2 regions of the Streptomyces sp. NPDC107562 genome follow, and region 2 is predicted to be linked to the other one. Evidence: riboswitches for the same ligand, from Rfam matches in the RefSeq annotation. Region 2 holds a riboswitch; the other holds the start of a gene.
The links. A riboswitch is a leader RNA that binds a small molecule or an ion and turns the genes downstream of it on or off. The one in region 2 is predicted to bind S-adenosylmethionine.
Positions count from the first base shown of each region.

Region 1: linked by a shared signal. The riboswitch ahead of thrC (threonine synthase) and the one ahead of ACZ7LV_RS07745 (aminotransferase class V-fold PLP-dependent enzyme) in region 2 are both predicted to bind S-adenosylmethionine.

Region 1 covers NZ_JBVKBE010000007.1:118,091-121,490, reverse strand. The annotation lists gene ACZ7LV_RS20850 (MoaD/ThiS family protein) at 1-261, opposite strand, end outside; gene thrC (threonine synthase) at 310-1,599, opposite strand; SAM riboswitch class I at 1,618-1,773, opposite strand; gene ACZ7LV_RS20840 (glucosyl-3-phosphoglycerate synthase) at 1,946-2,890, shown strand; gene ACZ7LV_RS20835 (alpha,alpha-trehalose-phosphate synthase (UDP-forming)) at 2,974-3,400, shown strand, end outside.
Region 2 covers NZ_JBVKBE010000002.1:420,809-424,208, forward strand. The annotation lists gene ACZ7LV_RS07745 (aminotransferase class V-fold PLP-dependent enzyme) at 172-1,533, opposite strand; SAM riboswitch class IV at 1,696-1,812, opposite strand; gene trpD (anthranilate phosphoribosyltransferase) at 1,897-2,961, opposite strand; gene qcrB (cytochrome bc1 complex cytochrome b subunit) at 3,099-3,400, opposite strand, start outside.

The DNA of each region.
Region 1 (3,400 bases), on a different contig from region 2:
CGCCGGAATGATGGACACGCCGGCACCGTCCGGAGTGGCCGTCTCCAGACCCTGCTCGAAGCGGACGTCGTCGTCGTTGACGTACACGTTGACGAACCGCCGCAGCTTGCCCTGGTCGTCCAGGACCCGGGCGGCGATGCCGGTGTGGTTCTTCTCCAGATCGGCGATCACCTCGCCGAGGTTCGCCCCCTCGGCGGGGACCTCGGCCTGGCCACCGGTGTAGGTGCGCAGGATGGTGGGGATGCGGACGCTGACGCTCACGGGGGAAACCTCCGGTGGGATGGCGGACCTAAGGGGGCGGGGCGGGGGTCAGACGAGGCCGGCTTCGCGGAACGACTCCAGGCTGGGCCGGATGGTGGCCGTCAGGCCCGTGCCCGCCACCGCGTCCAACGTCTTCAGGCCGTCCCCGGTGTTCAGCACGACGGTCGTCAGCGACGGGTCCAGCACGCCGAGTTCGACCAGCTTGCGCGTCACCCCGACGGTCACCCCGCCCGCGGTCTCCGCGAAGATCCCCTCGGTCCGCGCGAGCAGCTTGATCGCGTCCACGACCTGCTCGTCCGTCACGTCCTCGACCGCGCCGCCGGTGCGCCGCGCGATGTCCAGCACGTACGGCCCGTCGGCCGGGTTGCCGATGGCCAGCGACTTGGCGATGGTGTGCGGCTTCTGCGGCCGGACGACGTCGTGCCCGGACTTGAAGGCGGTCGACACCGGCGAGCAGCCCTCCGCCTGCGCCCCGAAGATCCGGTAGGGCCGGTCCTCGACCAGCCCGAGCCTGATCAGCTCCTGCAGCCCCTTGTCGATCTTCGTGAGCTGGGAGCCGGAGGCGATCGGCACCACGATCTGGTCGGGGAGCCGCCAGCCGAGCTGCTCGCAGATCTCGTACGCCAGGGTCTTGGACCCCTCCGCGTAGTACGGGCGCAGGTTGACGTTGACGAAGCCCCAGCCCTCGCCGGCCGGGTCGCCGATCAGCTCGGAGCAGAAGCGGTTCACGTCGTCGTAGTTGCCCTCGATGCCGACGAGTTCGCCACCGTAGACCGCGGCCATGACGACCTTGCCCTGCTCCAGGTCGTGCGGGATGAACACGCAGGAGCGGAAGCCGGCCCGGGCGGCGGCGGCACCGACGGCGCCGGCGAGGTTGCCGGTGGAGGAGCAGGAGAGGGTCGTGAAGCCGAAGGCACGCGCGGCCTCCAGCGCCTGGGCGACCACCCGGTCCTTGAAGGAGTGGGTCGGGTTGCCGGAGTCGTCCTTGACGAACAGCTTGCCGGGCTCGACGCCGAGTTCGCCGGCGAGGCGGTCGGCCTGGACCAGCGGGGTCCAGCCGGGGTTCAGATTCGGCTTGCCGGCCACGTCGGCGGGGACGGGCAGCAGCGGCGCGTAACGCCAGATGTTCGACGGACCCGCCTCGATGCGCTTGCGGAGCTCCTCGGCGTCGTACGCGGAGAAGTCGTAGGCGATCTCCAGCGGGCCGAAACACTCCTCGCACGCGAAGACCGGGCCGAGCGGAACGCGGTGGCCGCATTCGCGGCAGGACAGCGCCGCGGCGGGACCGAGATCGACGGTGGGATTGCCGGTGCTGCTTTCGACAGTCTGCACAGCCATGTGAGGCGAGGCCCTTTCTCCTCATCTTCCTCACGACGCATCTCGCCGTGAGACGGAATTGGCACCTTCCCTAGCCGGGAGCCTCGCGGAACGATCGAGAACGATCTACGAGAACCGACTGGAGGGTTGCCGGGGCTTCAACGGGCCGTTTCCCTCTGCCCCTCTGGATGAGCTGTATGTGGTTGTTGTGCCGTGGTGCGCGCCGACGACCCCCGACATGCGGCGGACACCAGCGTTGTTCAAGACTGTAACCGAAGGCCAGGACAGTTGAGATAGTCGTCCGAACCGCGAGATGGATCACAGAGAACGCGTCCGCCCACGAGAGAACGCAGAGGAGCACCGGACTGTGCTGGAGGAAGTCGAGCGCTGGCTGAGCACCCGCTCCTGGTCGCTGGCCGACCGCCCGCTCCAGACGATCCTGGCCGCGAAGCGCGGCACGGGCCAGTCGATCAGTGTCGTGCTGCCCGCGCTGGACGAGGAGGAGACCGTCGGTGACATCGTCGCCGCGATCCGTCGCGACCTCGTGGAGCGGGTCCCGCTGGTCGACGAGATCGTCGTGGTCGACTCCGGCTCGACCGACCGCACCTCCGAGGTGGCCGCGGCGGCGGGCGCCCGGGTGGCCCATCGCGACGCGATACTCACCCGCCTCCCGGCCGTTCCCGGCAAGGGCGAGGTGCTGTGGCGCTCCCTGCTCGTCACCCGGGGCGACATCGTCTGCTTCATCGACGCGGACCTGAGGGAGTTCACCTCGGACTTCGTCACGGGCATCGTCGGCCCGCTGCTCACCGACCCGGACATCGCCCTCGTGAAGGGCATGTACGACCGCCCCCTGGGCGGCGCGGCCGGGCAGGGCGGCCGGGTGACCGAGCTGGTGGCCCGTCCGCTGCTGAACCTGCACTGGCCGCAGCTGGCCGGCTTCGTGCAGCCGCTCGGCGGCGAGTACGCGGCCCGGCGCTCGCTGCTGGAGCAGCTGCCGTTCCCGGTCGGGTACGGCGTGGAGCTCGGCATGCTGGTCGACTCCCTGCATCTGGTCGGGCTCGACGCCCTCGCCCAGGTGGACGTCGGGGTGCGCAAGCACCGGCACCAGGACGGTCAGGCGCTGGGCCGGATGGCGGCGGCGATCTACCGCACGGCCCAGCTGCGGCTGGCCCGCGGCCACCTCGTCCGCCCGAGCCTCACCCAGTTCGAACGGGTGGAGGACGGCTTCGAGCCGCGCACCTACTCCGTGGACACGGAGGAGCGGCCGCCGATGGTGGAGATCGCGGAGTACGCGGCCCGGAAAGTGGCCTGACCGTGGGATACGGCTGTATACGGTCCCGTTTCGGGCTCGAACCGTACGTTTGAGCGGATCAGGAGAGGGCTAGGTTGAGGCGTATGGCTTCGACGTTCGGTCCCGCGCAGGTACTGGTCGCCTCCAACCGGGGCCCGGTCTCGTACGAGGTACGCGACGACGGCTCGCTGCACGCCAGACGCGGTGGCGGCGGGCTCGTCTCCGGCCTCTCCGCGATCGGTCCCGACGCGGGGGCGCTGTGGGTGTGCTCCGCCCTCGGCGACGGCGACCGCGAGGCGGTGCGGCGCGGTGTCGGGGAGTCCGGCGTGCGGATGCTGGACATCGCGGCCGACGTGCACGCCGACGCGTACAACGGCATCGCCAACTCCGTGCTGTGGTTCGTCCACCACATGCTGTACCAGACGCCGCTGGAGCCGGTCTTCGACGCGGAGTTCCGGCGGCAGTGGGCGTCGTACGAGGCGTACAACCGGTCGTTCGCGAAGGCGCTGGCCGAGGAGGCCGCCGAGGGGG
Region 2 (3,400 bases):
AGCAGAAGGCCGCCCCCCGGGCTCACGCCACGGACGCTGGGTCCGGCCCGCGTAGCGGCGCCGACGAGACTCCGCGAGCTGGGCTGGACGACCCGCGGGATGGCGTGCGGCCCCCGCCCGGTCGGTGCCGCGCGCGGCGGAACGCCGTCCGGTCGGCGTGGGTGCGGGGGGTCAGACTGCGGGGACGCAACGGCCTTCCACTGTGCGGTAGTTCCACTTCGCGCCGTTCCGGACCAGCTCGCGCACCGCCCCGACGAACCGCTCGACATGCTCGTCCGGCGTCCCCGCGCCGAAGCTCACCCGGACGGCGTTCAGCGACTTCTCCCCTGGAGCGGCCTCGGGCGCGCCGCACTCGCCCTGGGTCTGCGGGTCGCTGCCGAGCAGGGTGCGGACGAGGGGGTGGGCGCAGAAGAGCCCGTCGCGGACGCCGATGCCGTACTCGGCGGACAGGGCGGCGGCGAAGTGCGAGCTGTTCCAGCCCTCGACGACGAAGGAGAGCACACCGACGCGGGGGGCGTCGTCGCCGAAGAGGGACAGGATCCGGACCTCGGGAACGTCGGCGAGGCCGTCCCGGACCGTGCGGATCAGGTGCTGCTCCCGGGCGACCAGGGTGTCGTAGCCGGCCTCGGTCAGGGCCTTGCAGGCCGACGCGACGGCGTAGGCGCCGATGACGTTCGGGGAGCCCGCCTCGTGCCGGGCGGCGCTGTCGTGCCACTCGACGTCCACCCCGCCGTCGGCCCGCCGGGCGACCGTGCGGCTGGCACCGCCCCCGGCGAGGTACGGCTCCGCCTCGCGCAGCCAGTCGGCGCGGCCGGCGAGCACGCCGGAGCCGAACGGGGCGTACAGCTTGTGCCCGGAGAAGGCGACCCAGTCGACGTCCAGCTCCCGCACGGAGACAGGGTGGTGCGGCGCGAGCTGGGCGGCGTCCAGCACGATCCGCGCGCCGTGCGCGTGCGCGGCCGCGGCGAGCTCCCGTACGGGCCACAGTTCGCCGGTGACGTTGGAGGCGCCGGTGACGCAGACCAGGGCCGGGCCGTCGGATCCCCGCCCGGCCAGCGCGCGCTCCAGGGTGCGCACCGCCTGCTGAGGGGTGCGCGGCGCGTCGAGGTAGGTGACGTGTGCGTCCCGCCAGGGCAGCAGGGACGCGTGGTGCTCGGTCTCGAAGACGAAGACCTGGCAGCCCGCGGGGAGGGCGCCGGCGAGCAGGTTGAGCGAGTCGGTGGTGGCGCGGGTGAAGATCACCTGGTCGTCGTCACGGCAGTCGAGGAACTCGGCGACGGTCCCGCGGGCGTTCTCGAACAGGTCGGTGGAGAGCTGGGAGAGGTAGCCGGCACCGCGGTGCACGCTCCCGTAGTACGGCGCGTAGGCCGCCACGTCGTCCCAGACGCGCTGGAGGGCGGGGGCGCTGGCCGCGTAGTCGAGGGCGGCGTAGGTGACCTCGCCCCCGGTGACGAGCGGGACAGTGACATCCCGCCCCAGAACGGGCAGCGGGGCACAAACGGACTGGTCGGCGGCAGCGGTGAAGACGGACATGGGTGCACTCCCGTGAGGCGGACGGACACCACCACGCGAGCGGCACGCTCCAGCGCGGAGGCGGAAGAAAAAAGCGATGCGGAGGCGGGGCTCTGCGGCCCTATCGCATTCGCTTGCTCACGGAAGGCTCCCTCGACGACCAGGACCCCTGGTGACGCGAGGGGTCCGCGCTTGTCGTAGGCCTTGCTGCCTACGACCTGGTCTTCACCCGGGGCACCCCGCCACGGACGGAGGGTTGCCGGACAGCCGGCCGGGGCCTTTCAGCTGTCGCTCATGACCTGGTACAGCATCTTGCCACATGATCTTCGGCTCGCAAGGCGCGGTCCAGAATCCGGACCGCGCCCTGCCGCACCGCCGATGGCGTCAGGCGTTGCTCGCCGCCACCCAGCGCCCCAGCACCCGCCCGGCGGCACCCGAGTCGATCGCCTCCGCCGCCCTCGCCATCCCGGCGCCGATCCGCGCGGCCAGCGGCTCGTCGCCCGGCTCCAGCGCCACCAGCGCCGCCGCCGCGTTCAGCAGCACGGCATCCCGTACGGGGCCGGGCTCGCCGTCCAGCAGGCGCCGAGCGACCTCCGCGTTGTACGAGGCGTCCGCGCCCCGCAGCGCCTCCACCGGCACCAGGTCGATGCCGACCTCGCGCGGGTCGAAGGCCTCCTCGGTCACCTCGCCGTCGCGGACCACCCAGACCCGGGACGTCGACGTCGTGGTCAGCTCGTCCAGGCCGTCGTCGCCGCGGAAGACCAGCGAGGAGTTGCCGCGCCCGGCGAAGACACCGGCGACGATCGGCGCCATCCGGGGGTCGGCGACACCCACCGCCTGCGCCTTGACCTTCGCCGGGTTGGTCAGCGGACCCAGGAAGTTGAACGTGGTCCGGATGCCCAGCTGTCCGCGGGCCGCCGCCACGTGCCGCAGCGCCGGGTGGAACTTCACCGCGAAGCAGAAGGTGATCCCCGCCTCCTCGGCGACCTCGGCGACCCGCTGCGGCGTCAGTTGCAGATTGACGCCCAGCTTCTCCAGCACGTCGGAGGCCCCGGAGGCGGACGACGCGGCCCGGTTGCCGTGCTTGACGACCTTCGCGCCCGTACCGGCGACCACGATCGCCGACATGGTGGAGATGTTGACCGTCTTCGCGCCGTCGCCACCGGTCCCGACGATGTCGACCGTCGCGCCCGGCACCTCGATGACGTTCGCGTGCTCGTACATCGTGCGCACCAGCCCGCTGATCTCCTCGACGGTCTCGCCCTTGGCCCGCAGGGCCACCGCGAATCCGGCGATCTGCGCGTCGGTCGCCTCGCCGCGCATGATCAGGTCCATCGCCCAGGCGGTGTCGTCCGCGCTCAGGTCGCGGCCGTCCAGCAGGCCGTTCAGCAGGGCGGGCCAGGAGCGGCCCGCCGCGGTGTCGCCGCCGGCGGGGGTCACAGCGCTCATCAGCCGCTCCTGGTCCAGTCCCGTCGTACGGGACACGTGTCTCGAACTGGGTCCACCCTATCCAGCCCCGGGCACGGCGAAGGGCCCCGTCCGAACACCGGACGGGGCCCTTCGCCGTGGCGTGGCGAGTGCAGCGATCAGTGGTGGCCGTGGCCGCTCGTGATCTCCTTGTACTCATCGACGGTGGGCTTGGGGATCTGGGCGTCCTCGCCGTAGTAGGCGTTGCTGAGCTTGGCGCGCAGCTTCTCGGGCCCCGTCACCTTGCGCTCGACGCCGTTCTCGTCGACCGCCGGGCCGATCTCGGCCGGCTGGTACTGCTCGTGGGCCGTGAGCGTGTACAGCGCCTCCTGGCTGAGCGGCTCGTGGACCTCGATGAACTCACCGTGCGGCAGGCGCTTGATGGTGCCGGTCTCGCGGCCGTGCAGCACCTTGTCCCGGT